2 regions of the Lysinibacillus sp. FSL K6-0075 genome follow, and region 1 is predicted to be linked to the other one. Evidence: riboswitches for the same ligand, from Rfam matches in the RefSeq annotation. Region 1 holds a riboswitch; the other holds the start of a gene.
The links. A riboswitch is a leader RNA that binds a small molecule or an ion and turns the genes downstream of it on or off. The one in region 1 is predicted to bind S-adenosylmethionine.

Region 1 (8,336 bases):
TAATCTAACTAAACCTATTTATCAAATTATAGTTAGAGACACTGACGCAAGCCGTAAAAATTTTAAATTGAATGAAAATCCTTATGGTGATGTGACAATTTATGACACAACTTATCGTATTATTGACGTAGATTACAGTAAAAAGGGAATTATCAATATAAGATTAGAAAAACGTTGACAAATGCACGATACCCCAAACTTTTTATTTCGCTTGCTACCTTATCATATTTCACACGCCCATAAAAATAGTTGTTCCCTTATACCTCTTTTATTAGTAATATGTAACTAAAATAGATAATATGGGGTGTTAGATTAAATGTGGCCATTAATATTATTGGTAATTTTAATAATTTTATTTATTATATGGTATATCACAATATTTTCTAAGGGGAAAAATGAAGTTAAAGAGATAGAAAATAATATAAGAATGACGCTTGATGAAGTTGGTATAAAAGATGATGCTTACTGGTCAAGTCGTGATTTATTAGTTGATAGGATGGTACTTTCAATTAATGAAATTACAGAAGAAGTAATCATTGTGAAAATACCTAAATTATCGAAAGAGTACAGGCAACCTGATGTACAAAAAATAAAATTTCAAGAAATTATAGAGGTAAAAGTTATTTCTAACTCTAATACAGTAACGTCAACGTCTAGGGTATCACAGGTAGGCGGTGCATTAGTTGGTGGCGTATTAGCGGGTGGTGTTGGTGCATTAATAGGTGGATTGAGTGGACAAACAAAGTCTAAAGAAACTATTAAGGATATAAAACTTGAAATTGTGGTAAATAATATTTCAAATCCTATTATTGAAGTTCCGTTTTATGAGACAAAAATATCTGAATTAAAATCAGGAACACCGAAGTATGAGCAAATTATCAAAGAAATTAATCTTTGGTATAGGAAGTTTACAGTGATATTACACAAACAATCTACACTAAAATGATTAGGTTGTTTATTTAATAAAATTGATTGATTTTGATATTTATAGGCGTTACTATTAAATGGATAATGTGCTTAATTTTCACTGTTTCAACTTCTTTCCTTTTTGTGGAATAGAAATGAAATGACTACAGTATTTTGCTGTAGTCTTTTTTTCTTTCATGAAATAAATATCCTTTTTTTACTTAAATTAAAAATTTTAACTTAATTTATTTATATACACTTCTTTTTTTCAGAAGTATGAGTTATAATGAAGATTACATAGATTTTATAAGAAGTGGAATAAACAAATAGGCAAATGTAATACTCCCATACTAAAACTAGTTAGATTCATACAATATTTCATAATTACGGCATGTTTACCATAAATTTTAAATGTAGAAACACCACATATAGCAAGCTTAGTGTACATCAAATGAGCAAGGAACATGCACATGAATCACAAAATATTCTATGAATTATTGATATTCTAACTAGTTCGTGTTACAATTCAAGATAATTAAATAATCTTATCAAGAGAAGCTGAGGGATTTGGCCCGATGACGCTTCAGCAACCTCTAACAATTGTTAGAAAGGTGCTAATTCCAGCAAAGGATTTTTTCCTTTGAGAGATAAGAGTGGACGTGAAAAAATCCTTCTCATTCTATCTCGTATGGAATGAGGAGGATTTTTTAATTTAGTTGCATTCTTTGCAAGCAAGGTTTGCTAAAAAAAGAGAGTGATTATAGAGAGGGGAAAGCAAGATGCCAATTAATATTCCGAAAAATTTACCAGCTGGAGAACATTTACGTGAGGAAAAAATCTTCGTCATGGAAGAGGATCGAGCGAAAACACAGCAAATCCGTCCATTAAATATATTAATACTAAATTTAATGCCTGAAAAAGAAAAAACAGAGCTTCAATTACTACGTTTATTAGGGAATACACCACTGCAGGTGAATATTACCTTTTTAAATACGGCCACACATGAGTCGAAAAATGTGAGTAAATCTCATTTGCAGCTATTTTACACAACGTTCAACCAAATTCGTCACCGACGCTATGATGGCATGATTATTACTGGGGCACCTGTAGAAAAAATGGCATTTGAAGATGTCAACTATTGGCAGGAAATTTCAGAAATTATGGATTGGTCTAAAAAGAATGTGACATCCGTGCTACATATATGTTGGGGGGCACAGGCTGCATTGTATCACCATTATGGCATTGGAAAGGTCGAGCTTGCTGCTAAATGCTCAGGCGTCTATTCCCATGTAATTACAGATTTAACGGTGGATTTAGTGCGCGGCTTTAGCGATTTATTTACTGCGCCTCATTCTCGCTATACATCTGTTTCCATTGACGAGGTTCGCAATCATCCAGACCTACGATTATTATCCTATTCAGAGGATGCAGGGGTATTCATCGTACAATCAAAAGATAATAAAAATATTATGATTACGGGGCATCTGGAGTATGATGCGACAACACTAGCCGATGAATATAGCCGTGATGTGGCGAAGGGCATAGATATCGATGTTCCTGTGAATTACTTCCCGAATGATGATCCGAAACAAGAGCCGATGAATACATGGCGTGCCCATACGCATTTATTATTCTCTAACTGGTTGAACTACTATGTCTACCAAGAAACACCATACGAATGGGATTTTGTAGATGAAATCGAATATCATATCTAATTAATAAAAAGTCTAATTTCTTTTCTAAACGTAGAAGAAATTAGACTTTTTGATTTTCCTTCGTTGTATCCTGTTGGGGTGTTTCGGTATTTTGAGCCTTAGATTTACGATTTCGAATAACTGCCACAATCAACAAAAGTATGGGTAATAAAATGGTGAAGATAAAGGAAAAGATAGGCCAAATTTCATTATTATAATTAGTAGAATGCACAATATCTGGATGAACAATTTGAGAAAGTCCAATGATAATGATGCCCATCGGTAAAATAAGCGGACGATGATCCTTGATCTTCAAAATTTGGGCAAGGCCAACAACGGTCGTATAGAAATACATAAATGTGCGAATATAAATAGACGAAATCCACATAAATGCCATAATAATTTCAATACGCTGCAAAAAATTCCCTATGGATATTCTTTGCGCTAAGGCATAGCTGGGAAATGTCCTAGATGCTGTGTTTTCAGGCCCTAAGACAAGAATCGATAGGACAATCAACGTAATTAAGACGACACCACCAAGGATGGTCCCAATATATAGCCCTTTCTGTGCAGATGGCTGTACATTGACGCCAGCGGGATATAGCATCAATAACACGAGTAATGGAAAGGAAAAGATACTCATAAAGCGTGCAATACTATAAAACATAGATGTTTTGGTTGCTTCTAGTAGAGGCTGAATATTCTCAAATGTAATTTGAGGGGTAATACAAACGACGAAAAAAATAAAGATAAAGATAAACAACGGAAAGAGAATTTCTGCTGAACGGGCAAACGTCTCTATCCCTAGATACGCGGCATACATAATAATGATACTGAACAGTAGGGCGAATGCTAATGTCGGTGTTTCTGGCATAACTTCGGTTTTCATAAAAATACCAATAAAATAAAGTAACTCTCCAGTGGAGAAAAAGGTGAGAATGAGAAAGCAAATGGCTGTGATTTTCCCAAAAAAACGACCAAGAATTTTTTCATTCGCCTCTATAAAATTAAGAGAGGGTGTTTGATTGGCAAGTGTTAAGAATAACTTTATGACCAGTAAACTAAGCACAACACCAATGCTTGCTGCAACCCAAGCATCTTGCTTAGCAGCGCCCGTAATACTTGAAGGGATAATTAAAATTGCTGTACCGATAGAATAGAGGAAGGTAACGATTGTAAACTGTCTTGAACTAATGATCTCTTTTTCCATCTAGCTACCCTCCGTTTCTCAGTCCATCTTTTTATTTTGTGAATGACACAATGTAATCCTTAATTGGTGTGAAGATAAAGGTAATTAAATCTAATGGGCTTGGAATATGGACTTTCAGGGCAATGGCCATATTTAAAGCAGTTCCAATGAGTAGCAAAAAGGAGAAGACAATAATGGTTTTTTTATCCTGTTGCTTTTTGAACTTTGGAATAAATAGAAGTGCAACGATGATTGAGATGATCAAGATAGCTACAGCTAGCACCATTTCATTACTCCTCCTTTGGCTTGTTTAATAATGAATTTTGCATCGTACCCAATCCTTGTGTTGTTACCTTCACGTGAACAGCCACTGGCAAATCGGGAAAGAGGGAAGCCCACTCATCCTTGATTTTTCCCCACTGCTTTGCATCTGCACGATGTAGGGCATCACCAAAACCAAAAACATCGATTTCATATTGCTGTTGCATTATCTCTAATGTTTTTTCAATGCGTTCATCGATACCCTGGGCTGTTTTTTTATTAACGTAATCAATCGATTTATTTTTGGTGAGATTGATATCACATTCGACCTCTCCAACATTCTGCTCAACATTAATATGAACATCGATTTTCGGCTTCCCATTTTTAAATGACCCTTTCACTTTTGTAGTGGATTGGGTGATTTCCGTAGATAAAGTCCCTTTATTAGGACAGGCGATGATTTCAATCGTACTTTGAATTTTGTCGTTAAGAAAGCTAATGCCTTTGCTTTCACCCTCGGATAGCAGCCCCATATATTTATCCCCTTTAAAGACTGCTAAGCCCGCATATTGTAACAGCACAGGTGTTTTAACACGTTGCACATTTGTTTGATCTACCCCTAATTTCTTATCGCCATGAACTTCAATAGCAGAAATTAACGCCCCTTTATGCTTGTTGCTTAATGTATTGACTAATTCATCAATATTAACTGCTATTGTGGAGCCCCAAGCTCTCTCAGAGACATCGAGGGAATTTAACATTTTATTAGCTGGAACCTTTTCGATGGGTGTTAATACATTTAATACTTCCTTCGCTGTCGCTTCATGAGACATAATGACATCGAAATCCTTACGAAATTCATGGTCCCTTACAATTAAATCGAGTGCATCACTGATTCCTTCTTTCGCGAGATCTTCTCCTAAAACAACCACTTGAAGATGGGCAAAATAAGGCTTTCGTGCAGCAAGGGTCGTCATTTTTCGAATGGCCTCAAAGATGGTTTCGCCTCTAGAATGATAGCTAACAACAGGAGAGCGCTGAGTGGAAGCTTGTCGCACTGAAACTTCACTAGGATCGACAATTTGAACCGTAATTTCATATTCTTCGTCTATTTTGTCAATGCCCAGTGCTACGACAATGGCTAGTTCATTTAATTCACGCTTACTCCAGCAACCACTTAACAGTAAAGTGAGGATACATAGTAAGCAAATCCATTTTATTTTTGCCATATTCCATTCCTCATTTATCCAGTAGTTATTTCCTTCCTTTTACATTGACATAGTTATGGCCTCTAACAATATTTTTTTGATTGACTAAACGAGGTCGTGTAAGTAACTTTCTACGCGGAAACAGCACAAAGGCATCCTTCTGATCCTGTAATATTAACGGTGCAAAAGGGCTTAAATAAGGTACACCAAATGATCGAATGCTACATAAATGAAGAATAATGACCATAATGCCAAACATGACACCAAATAAACCAAACATAGCAGCTAAAATCATTAATGGAAAACGTAGCACACGAATGGTATTCGATAAGCCATAAGCAGGGAATAGGAAGCTACAAATCGCCGTTAAGGCCACAATAATGACCATTACAGCCGAAACAACGCCTGCATCAACTGCTGCCTGACCAATAACTAATGTCCCTACAATGGACACAGCTGGCCCGATTGTTCTAGGCATCCGTAGCCCAGCTTCCCTTAGTACCTCAAAGGCAATCTCCATAATAAGGGCTTCGACAACAGCAGGGAAGGGTACACCTTCTCTTTGCGATGCAATACTAATCAACATAGGTGTTGGTAGCATTTCTTGGTGAAAGGTGGTAATTGCAACATACAAAGACGGTGCTACTAACGCTAGACTGATACCAAAAAAACGCAAGATACGTACAAGTGAGCTAATCATCCAATGCTGATAATAATCTTCTGCTGATTGTAAAAAGGATGTAAATAACGCTGGTACAACTAAAACAAAAGGTGTGCCATCAACGAGAATCGCCACTTTGCCATCTAATAATTCACCTGCGATGACATCAGGACGTTCGGAGTTGTAGATGGTTGGAAACATAGAATTTTTTGAATCCTGAATAAAATCCTCTATATAGCCGCTTTCCAGTATGCCGTCGATATTAATGCGGTCTAATCGAGCTAATACCTCTGCGACAATTTTGTCACTGGCGATGCCATTTATATACATCACCGCCACATCTGTTTGTGTCACATCACCGATAACGCGTGACTTTATCCAGAGATTGGGACTTTTTATTTTGCGACGGATGAGCGCAGTATTGGTACGTATGGTTTCGGTAAAGGATTCCCTCGGTCCGCGAATAACAGATTCAGTCGATGGCTCTGTGACAGCTCGATCCTTGGCACTTCTGGTACTTGTCACAATCCCCTCAGCAAAACCGTCTAATAAAATAACCGTTTCACCATTGAGGATGGCATTGTAGAGTGTTGTAAAATGCTCGATATTCGTCACATCGCCTACTGTTAGATAGGAATTCCGTACATATTGGTTAATCGTTGTTATCTCAATATCTTGTTCTTCTTCAATATTTGCCATCAGTTTATCGATAACAGAATCAGAAATAGTGGTTTTATCCGATAAGCCATCGATGGAAATAATAGCGAGGTTATGGGGAACCGCTTCTCCAATCGTAATTTCGCGTATGATAATATCATTACTATGCCCTAGCGACTGTTGAATGATTTTTATATTTTTAGATAGGGAAGTATACAACAAATCGTTCGTTGTATGGGATGGGGAGGTCTCGATATTGTTGGACATGGACATATGTTTTCCTCCTCAAATGGACGTTCATTATCATTAGAGTGGACAATTTTTTTGAGAGATAAACGAAAAGGGGATGAAAAATTAGCAAATTGCGGTTAAATCACGTACTGTGCAACAATCGTATGCGGGTTTTTCAAGTTGTCTCGGAAAATTGTTCTGTACTAAATAAAAAAACAGTCTATCCTTTCATGGGCTGAAAGGATAGACTTGTTTTATGTACGATAGTCGTATTGTAATTCATCTTTACTTGTATCAACGTCAACATGTAAATTGTGATCGTTAAAGAACCAAAGATCTTTCTCGTCAATGTAATAGATGACGTCATCAATTACTGTCTGCACACCTATGGCAATGGGTTCCTCACGTGTCATGCCGAGTGAAAAGCCTTCATGAAACGGACTAGAGCCACCGTAGCGTGCATAAAAGCGAATTGTATCGCCAGGTTCAACTTCCATTTCATGTTTGAACCATTGTAGGGCTTCATCTGTCAATGCAATGTTCATTTCAAATGCTCCTCTCTTCCTACAGCCATTTTACCTTTGGTTCGGTGCCGTTTTTAATACGTGCAATATTGGCACGGTGGCGATAAACAATAAAGGTAAATAAAAAGGCTACCAAGATGCCTAATGCAAAGTCACCTGTAATAAAATAATAAACGATTGCATAAATAAGCGCTACTAAAGCGGCTATCATCGATGTTAAGCTAACGATTTTTGTGATTTTTAATGTCACAATAAAGGTAATAAATAGTAGGACAAAGAGAGGCCAAGAATAGCCTAATAATACACCCGCAGAAGTTGCCACGGCTTTCCCACCTCGGAAGTTGGCGAAGATCGGAAACATATGACCGATCACAGCGACAAGACCAAGTAATAAAGAATGGAGTGTACTGTCAGAGAAAACGGGAAGTGTCACGAGTAAGACAGCGGCTGTCCCTTTTAAGACATCCATCACCGTAACAACAATACCTGCCTTCTTCCCTAACGTTCGAAAAGTATTGGTCGCACCAAGATTACCGCTCCCGTGTTCACGAATATCGGTATTATAAAAAATTTTGCCTATCCATAATCCAGAAGGTATAGAGCCGATTAGATAAGCGCATAAAATAATAAGTCCATTGATCATAGCTGGACTCCTTTCATTCATAGTCCATCACTTGGTACTAATAGTTTGTAACAAGTATTTTACACTTTTTCTTGCTAATCTACAATGATATGAAGGAGATTTCATACGAAGCCTTGAATTCAATACAAAAGAGAACCTATTAGCGAGGGCTAGGCTTTTAGACATAAGTTTGTAAGAAGTGAAAAAACCTTTTTAAAAATATAGGCAAAAAGGCAATTTTGTCAATCGCTCATTCCTTTGGTAGAATAGAAGTCTAACTTTATCCAGTTTCATCACAAGGTACGTAGTAGTGCTTCCATCTGCAAGCAACACAAATTTATTTTGCAACTATATAGGCTTCGATGCGTCCAATGTTGATGGAA
Region 2 (8,336 bases), 2.2 Mb from region 1:
AAAATCTTTCTAGGAAGGACATTTGTTTTCTCTAGATGTGCAAAAGAAATCGGTTTCATTCCCTTTATTATACGTTTTATTAATCATTCTATAAGATTTGAACAAATATTGACTATTTACATTTCAATATACGAATGTCTTTCTTCTATTATATATATGTATGCTCGGACATTCATAACAATCCCTTTAAAGAAAAAACTCATTCCCTGTAGCAGCAGAGAATGAGCTTAAATATATGAGGGGGTTTTAACTTGCTTTTGAAAGCAATTGATAACGATATTGTGCTAAAGCTTGTTGAACAAGACTAATTTCTTCTTCTGTAAAATTTGGTATTGCATACGTACGTTCCACTAATTGAAATGTACCATACTTTAAGTAAATCTCTGTCGCAGGAAGTGAGATATGGCTCACACCGTACTGTTCATATGCCTCAAATACTTCCTTAACAGTATAGTCTTCCTCTTCAGCAAAAACATGTTCTTGAAATGCTGTATGACCAAAGACTTGCTGCCATTTTCTTTCGACTGATGTAAGAAGGTGTTGAATGGACTTATTGTTGACAAAGACATGCCCTTCATTTAGCTCATATATTAGATAGGATACAATGTTTTGTGCACTATAGATATTACCCATTTTAAACACTCCTTTATCATCAGTTTTTTTGGGAAGAGCAGTTACTGGCTAGGCAACTGCTCTTCTATATATTCAAAAGTGGGGGAGCACTTATGAAAACATTTACCTTTTTTAACAAGAATTTTCGTACCCTTAACTTATTTCCTAGTATATAACAAGGATTTAATTAAGTCAATAATACATATAAAATTACTTGGTATTATTTTTTATAAGGTTCTGATAATTAACGGATGTAGCAATTGGTTGATGTAGCAACGTTTAACGCATTACCAAATGAGGCCAATCGAATGAGAAAATACGTAAACGCTACAACATTCTTCCCTATGTTCTAAAGCTTAGGCTTCTACTGTTTGTTCAGTAGTTGTTGCCTGTGTAATGGCTTGATCTAAATCAGCAATAATATCCTCTATTGCCTCTAAACCGATGGATAAGCGAATGAGCGACTCGGTTACACCAGCTTGAACTAATTCGTCTGCTGATAGTTGCTGATGTGTAGTGGAAGCAGGATGAATAATTAATGACTTAGCATCACCTACATTTGCTACATGTGAAAATAGCTTTACGCTATCAATAAGCTTTCGCCCAGCTTCACGTCCACCTTTAATGCCAAATGTAAGCACTGAACCGAAGCCATTTCTTAAATATTTCTTTGCCAATTCATGTGTTGGAAAATCTTCCAGGCCATTATAATTTACATACTCCACAGATGGGTGGTTTCGTAAATATTCAGCCACTGCCAATGCATTTTCATTGTGTTTAGGGATACGCAAATGAAGCGTTTCTAAACCTTGTAATAAATTAAAGGCAGCATCTGCACTTAATGTTGGACCAAAATCACGTAATAATTGTACGCGTAGCTTCGTAGCAAAGGCCGCAGAAGCTGTATCAATTCCATAACGTAAACCATGGTAAGAAGCATCTGGTTCAGTAAAACCTGGGAATCGACCACTAGTCCAATCAAACTTACCAGCGTCTACAACAACGCCCCCTAAAGTTGTACCATGACCACCTATCCATTTAGTTGCTGAATGTACTACAACATCTGCACCGTATTCAATAGGTGTAGAGCCGTAAGGAGAAGCAAACGTACTGTCAATAATTAATGGTAGACCATTATCATGTGCAATTTTAGCTACTGCTTCAATATCTAAAACCTTTAAGCTTGGATTACCATACACTTCAGCAAAGACTGCTTTTGTTTTATCAGTAATCGCCGCCTTGAAATTCTCTGGGTTTGTTTCATCTACAAAAATCGTTTTAATACCATAGTTTGGTAATGTGTTAGCAAATAAATTATAAGTACCACCATATAAAGAACTAGCTGCTACTATCTCATTACCAGCTCCAGCTAGATTTAAAATGGAAAATGCGATAGCTGCTGCACCAGATGAAAGTGCTACTGCTGCTGTTCCACCTTCCAATAAAGCCACACGTTTTTCAAACACATCAACAGTTGGATTGGTAATCCTTGTGTAAATGTTCCCTGCTTCCTCTAGGGCAAAAAGACGTTGCGCATGAGCAGTGTCTTTAAATACGAAAGCAGTTGAGCGATAGACAGGAACTGTTCGAGAACCCGTCACTGGGTCTGGCTCTTGACCGCCATGTAACAGCAATGTTTCTGGTTTAAAATTTGTCATTGTGTACCTCCAAATGGTTATTTTTTTTACGATGGTACCGGAGATGAGGAGGATTTTTCTGTAGAAAACAAAAACCCTCTTCAGCTAAGAAGAGGGTTGCGGTTGCAAGTTTTCCTCCCCTTATCTGCCAGATCCAAGTAAGAATCTGTAGGAATTAGCACCTTAGTAAGCTCGTTACTTACTGGTTGCCGGGCATCATAGGGCCTATCCCTCCGCCGCTCTTGATAAGAGTATGAGATTCAATTTCCATCGTTGTTACACAGTATAAACATAGAGTTTTTTTCTGTCAACATGTAAATTTTATTTTTTCCGAAACTTCTGTCTGCTCTTATACGTAATATGAACGCATACACTATTTTAGAAAAAAATTTGAGAGGAGGATTTTTATGGTAAAGGCCGTGATCACTTTTCTTATTATTGGCTATTTAATTGGCTGTATTCACGGCTCTAAAGTGGCACAATTTTTATCGGGGGTTGATTTAAAAAAAGCGGGCCACGGCAATGCCGGTGCCTCTAATGCTACTCTTTCCCTCGGCTGGAAATATGGCGTTTTAGTAGCCCTCATCGATATTGGCAAAGGCGTTGTAGCTATTATCGGTGCACATTTTTATCTAGCGGACGTCACTCATTTAACAGAAGAACAAATATGGCTGCTTACCTACATTATGGCTGCTGGGGTCATTTTAGGTCATAATTTCCCTTTCTATATGGGCTTCAATGGCGGAAAAGGAACTGCCTCCATTATCGGAATTTTACTTGCTGTCGATTGGAAGATTGGTTTATTTGCACTTATTTTATTTGTTATTTTATCCTTTGCAACAAATTATTTAATTGTTGGTGTTCTAGAGTTTTATCTCGTTTTTTGTACAGCCACTTATTTATGGATTCCTGGCATTGGCCCAACCATTATAGCTGTTCTTCTTTTTGGCATAGCCATCATCCTGCACATAGAAAATATTAAACGTTTAGTCAATGGTACAGAGCCTAAAGTAACTTCTGCCTTTAAGAAAAAGAAATAATATTTTTATGGATATTTTTGTATTTTTTGTGACCATGTATTTTCTCTTTATCTACTCATATTGCTGTAAAAAACACCTATTCTGCGTAGTTTTTTTTCTACAATAAAAAAGATATATTCTTATCTTAATAAAACATTATCCAGGCCGATGTTATGGATAATAATCGTCATTTTTATCGTAGAAAGGATGAGAAAATATGTCTTCACCAAATCAAGAAGCTTCAAAACGTAATTTAAAGCCACTATGGATTGGCTTGGCCTTCGCTTTACTGATTATTATTACTTTTTTACCTAATAACGGTGATTTACCTATAGCTGGACAACGAGCTTTAGCCATCTTAGCTTTTGCAGTCATCCTTTGGGTAACAGAGGCCGTTTCATATCCTGTTAGCTCGGCCATGATTATTGCACTTGTAACTGTTTTACTAGGACTCGCTCCATCAATGGATGATCCTACCACAGAGCTAGGTACAGCAGGCGCATTAAAATTATCCTTAAGTGGATTTAGTAATTCTGCTGTTGCTTTAGTAGCAGCCGCTCTTTTTCTAGCGGCTGCAATGCAAATTACCAATCTACATAAACGACTTGCTCTTTGGATTCTTTCACTGGTAGGAACCAAAACAAAAGCTATCGTATTTGGCGCCATTTTAGTTTCTATCGTCCTCGCATTTTTTGTTCCTTCTGCTACAGCACGAGCTGGCGCAGTAGTGCCAATATTGCTTGGAATGGTTGCCGCATTTGGTTTACCACGTGATAGTCGGCTCGCTGCCTTACTAGTTATTACTTCCGTACAAGCCGTTTCCATTTGGAATATCGGCATTAAAACGGCAGCCGCTCAAAATATGGTTGCCTTAAATTTTATTCAAGAGCAATTTAATGTAGATATTTCTTGGGGTGCTTGGTTACTCTACGCTGCCCCCTTCTCGATTATTATGTCTGTTGTCTTATTTTTCATTATGATCGCTTTAATTAAACCTGAGACTAGCAATATCGAAGGTGGTAAAGAGGTCATCAAAAAACAGCTTGCAGCGCTTGGCCCATTAAAAGCTCCTGAAATTCGCTTAATCATTACATCCTTAGTTTTACTATTTTTCTGGGCAACTGAAGGGAAGCTGCATCCATTTGACACGACCACAGTCACAATTATTGCCATCGCTATTCTATTAATGCCTAAAATCGGTGTGTATTCATGGAAGGAAGTTGAGCCTCATATTCCATGGGGAACAATTATCGTCTTTGCAGTAGGCATTATGTTAGGAACCATTTTACTGAATACAAAAGGTGCTGCATGGTTATCAGATAAAGTTTTTGGTTCACTTGGACTAGATACAATGCCTTTACTAGCAACCATCGCACTCGTAACTTTATTTAACATTTTGATTCATTTAGGCTTTGCAAGTGCAACTAGCTTAGCATCAGCACTTATACCTGTGTTTATCGTGTTAGCCTCCACATTAACAGCTAATGTGGATCAGGTTGGTTTTGTTATTGTGCAACAATTCGTCATAAGCTTTGGCTTCCTATTACCAATTAGTGCACCACAAAATATGCTTGCCTATGGTACAGGTGCCTTTACAACAAAGGATTTCTTGAAATCTGGGATTCCATTAACCATTATCGGTTTCCTTCTCGTTCTTTTGTTCTCTGCAACTTATTGGAAATGGATTGGATTACTATAAGTCGCTGATAATCTCAGATAAATTAACATGTAAAAAGCCTTGAAGGCACAGATTAACTGTCCTTCAAGGCTTTTAAGATGAAATTTTATTGTTTCGTGAAAGCAGGGTCCTTCATCGTACCGTTTTTCGCATAATTAACATGCCATGAAAGTGCTTTTTCTAGGTTATGTGGTGTATGATGTCCACCCGTTGCCTCATTGGCATCATTAAAGTACTGCCACAGCTGCTCCCGATAATCAGGGTGTGCACAGTTATCAATGATAAGTCCCACTCGTTCTTTTGGAGCAAGTCCTCGTAAATCGGCTACGCCCTGTTCAGTTACAATGACATCAACATCATGCTCTGTATGATCAACATGCGAGACCATTGGGACAATACTCGAAATATCTCCACCCTTAGCGTAAGACTTTGTCACAAATATCCCTAAACGTGCATTACGTGCAAAGTCACCAGACCCTCCGATACCATTCATCATCTTTGTACCAGAAACATGTGTTGAATTAACATTGCCGTAAATATCTAATTCCAAGGCTGTATTCACTGAAATTAATCCGAGTCGACGGATAATTTCAGGCTGATTTGAAATTTCTTGAGGACGCAATACTAATTTATCAGCATATTTTTCAAAATTCCCATAAACACGGTTTCCTACTTGCTCAGAAAGGGTAATAGAAGTAGCAGAAGCGAAATTTACTTTTCCTGCATCAATCAATTCAAATACTGCATCCTGGAGAACTTCTGAATAAACTTCTAAGTTCTCAAACTCAGAATCTTTAAAACCTAGCAATACAGCATTTGCTACTGAGCCTACCCCAGATTGAATTGGTCGCAAACTTGTTGTTAAGCGACCTACTTTAATCTCTTCACGCAGGAAATTTAATAAATGATTAGCCATAACATCCGTCTCTTCATCAGCAGGGACAATAGTTGATGGTGCATCTAATATATCCGAAATAACGATGCCTTTTACTTTATCTAAATCTAGTGGAATTCCAACTATACCAAGACGATCAGAAACATTCTGTAAAGGAATTGGATCACGTTTTCCTTGTGGTGCAGGTACGTAAATATCATGTATACCCTCTAATGCATCAAGCTGTGCTACGTTTAATTCAATGATGACTTGGTCTGCTTCTTGCACAAAAATCGGAGAGTTACCAACTGAAGTTGTAGGAATTAATAAGCCTTCTTCTGTAATTGCAGCCGCTTCAATAATCGCAAAATCAATTGGTCCTATAATACCTTGGCGGACAAGCTCAGCATTATGAGAAAGATGGGCATCCACAAATGTGATGTCACCACTATTGATTTTATTACGAATGCCAGCATCTGCTTGGAAAGGACCGCGTTTACGAATGACCCCTGCTTCTGCTAAGTATTGGTCTACCTCAGGGCCAAGTGATGCACCTGTAAAGACATCTACTTGGAAATTCTCTTTTTTCGCTTTCTCTACAAGTGCAAGAGGTACAACCTTTACATCGCCAGCACGTGTGAATCCGCTCATCCCTAATACCATGCCATCCTTAATCCAAGATGCTGCTTCTTCTGCTGTTACAACCTTGCTTCGCAATTGTTCATGGCGAAGCTTTTTCGCTAATTTTTCTTCCATTCCCTATTCCTCCATTCCACTTTATTTTGTTCAACTCGCATATTTGGTTCCAGTAAATCTGTGACGTCCATCAGAGGCTATATCTTTATTCTAGGAGGATTTCATCGCCTAATAGCTAATGCTGTATAAACATTTGCGAATAAAGATAATGTAATTTTTGGTAGTACAACCAAATAAACAGTCGCTTCTATAATTTTATACTATTTAGAATATTTAATCTATATCAAATGAAATATTTTACTTTACGAGATAATTTCTACATTTTTAAATTATGTATATATAACTTTTTATACCTCACTATTCGATTTTGACGGAAAAGCGTGCTATGCTCATGGTATAGAACAGACACAAAGGAGAGAGTTTTAATGGTTAAAGAATTATTACGCAACCATTCCTCGGTACGCATCTATGATGGAGAACCGATTTCAAAAGAAATCATCGAAGATTTAATTGGAACAGCACAAATGGCTGCAACATCACATTTTGTGCAAGCCTATAGTGTGATCTGGGTAACAGATGCAGATAAAAAAGAAAAATTAGGCTTACTCTCTGGTAATCCACGCCAATATGAAACTTCAGGCGGAGCATTTGTTTTTTGCGTAGATTTCAAGCGACTTCAAATGGCTGGGAAGCTAGAAGGAGTAGATATTGTGGCTGATTCAGCTGAAAATGTCCTTGTCGGCGTAGCTGATGTATCATTGTTTGCACAGAATTTTGTTATTGCAGCAGAATCAATGGGTTATGGCATTTGCTATATTGGAGGAGTCCGCAATAAAACTTCTGATATCAGTGAATTATTCAATCTACCCGATTACGTTTTCCCATTATTCGGGCTAACAATCGGCGTTCCTGCACGTCGCAATGATGTAAAACCACGTTTACCTGTGTCTGCTGTATTACATGAAAATGAATACAATGTTGAAAAATATGAAGAGCTTTTACCAGCTTATAATGAGACAATGGAAATATATTATAATAGTCGTTCATCAAACAGAAAAATTGATAACTGGACAAAACAGATGGCTGATTTTTTAATCGAACAACGCCGCCCTCATATTAAAGAGTTTTTAGCAACCAAAGGATTTAATTGGAAATAACTTAATGAAAATGGGGTTACTATCGTATGATACTAATCCCATTTTTTACATAAAAATATTACCTATTTATATTTATTCTAGGTATATCGCCATATTCCCTAGTTTAACTATAACCCTAAATTAAACGAAAAGACTCTTCCCTTTTCCAGCTATTCCATTCATATTAATAAATGATACCTAACAAAGAAAGGAGTCATACAGACAATGTCCAATATCAATAAACATCTTGCTCGTACCTTAGAACAACAGCATAAGAGAAGTGTAAGAGGTTTATTTTTAAAAATAGAAGACTTAAATAATGAATGCACCCAATTAAGAAAACGACTAGAACCACATATTGATATGAATGTATATAAAAAATCCATTGATTATGTCAATCAGTTCGTCTCCCATACTACTATTCTCAATTTAAAATTCGTTACGAATACGCAAAATTTAGAAGTAGTTGTCTTGCATGCTCTTTTATTATCCTATATTTTAGAAACCAATCCTGGCCATACTTTTGAATACGAAGATAGATTGCTAAAAGGATATTTACAGGAAATTTTCACACTAAATGATCATGCAAAAAAACTATTTATGAACCATAAAGAAAAAATGCTTACCTATGTTCAAGAACAATCTACATAAAAAAGACGATCTTAATTATTTCAAGATCGTCTT

Region 2: linked by a shared signal. The riboswitch ahead of MHB65_RS01960 (O-acetylhomoserine aminocarboxypropyltransferase/cysteine synthase family protein) and the one ahead of metA (homoserine O-succinyltransferase) in region 1 are both predicted to bind S-adenosylmethionine.

What each region holds. Positions count from the first base shown of each region.
Region 1 covers NZ_CP151947.1:2,633,190-2,641,525, reverse strand. Annotated here, with positions in the region: gene MHB65_RS12975 (hypothetical protein) at 1-178, shown strand, start outside; gene MHB65_RS12970 (hypothetical protein) at 317-946, shown strand; SAM riboswitch class I at 1,449-1,560, shown strand; gene metA (homoserine O-succinyltransferase) at 1,686-2,621, shown strand; gene MHB65_RS12960 (endospore germination permease) at 2,662-3,810, opposite strand; gene MHB65_RS12955 (hypothetical protein) at 3,842-4,075, opposite strand; gene MHB65_RS12950 (Ger(x)C family spore germination protein) at 4,080-5,279, opposite strand; gene MHB65_RS12945 (spore germination protein) at 5,305-6,849, opposite strand; gene MHB65_RS12940 (HesB/YadR/YfhF family protein) at 7,062-7,352, opposite strand; gene plsY (glycerol-3-phosphate 1-O-acyltransferase PlsY) at 7,372-7,974, opposite strand.
Region 2 covers NZ_CP151947.1:405,276-413,611, reverse strand. Annotated here, with positions in the region: gene MHB65_RS01965 (hypothetical protein) at 247-633, opposite strand; gene MHB65_RS01960 (O-acetylhomoserine aminocarboxypropyltransferase/cysteine synthase family protein) at 969-2,270, opposite strand; SAM riboswitch class I at 2,388-2,501, opposite strand; gene MHB65_RS01955 (glycerol-3-phosphate acyltransferase) at 2,657-3,289, shown strand; gene MHB65_RS01950 (DASS family sodium-coupled anion symporter) at 3,486-4,967, shown strand; gene MHB65_RS01945 (succinate CoA transferase) at 5,053-6,576, opposite strand; gene chrR (class II chromate reductase ChrR) at 6,942-7,673, shown strand; gene MHB65_RS01935 (hypothetical protein) at 7,878-8,303, shown strand.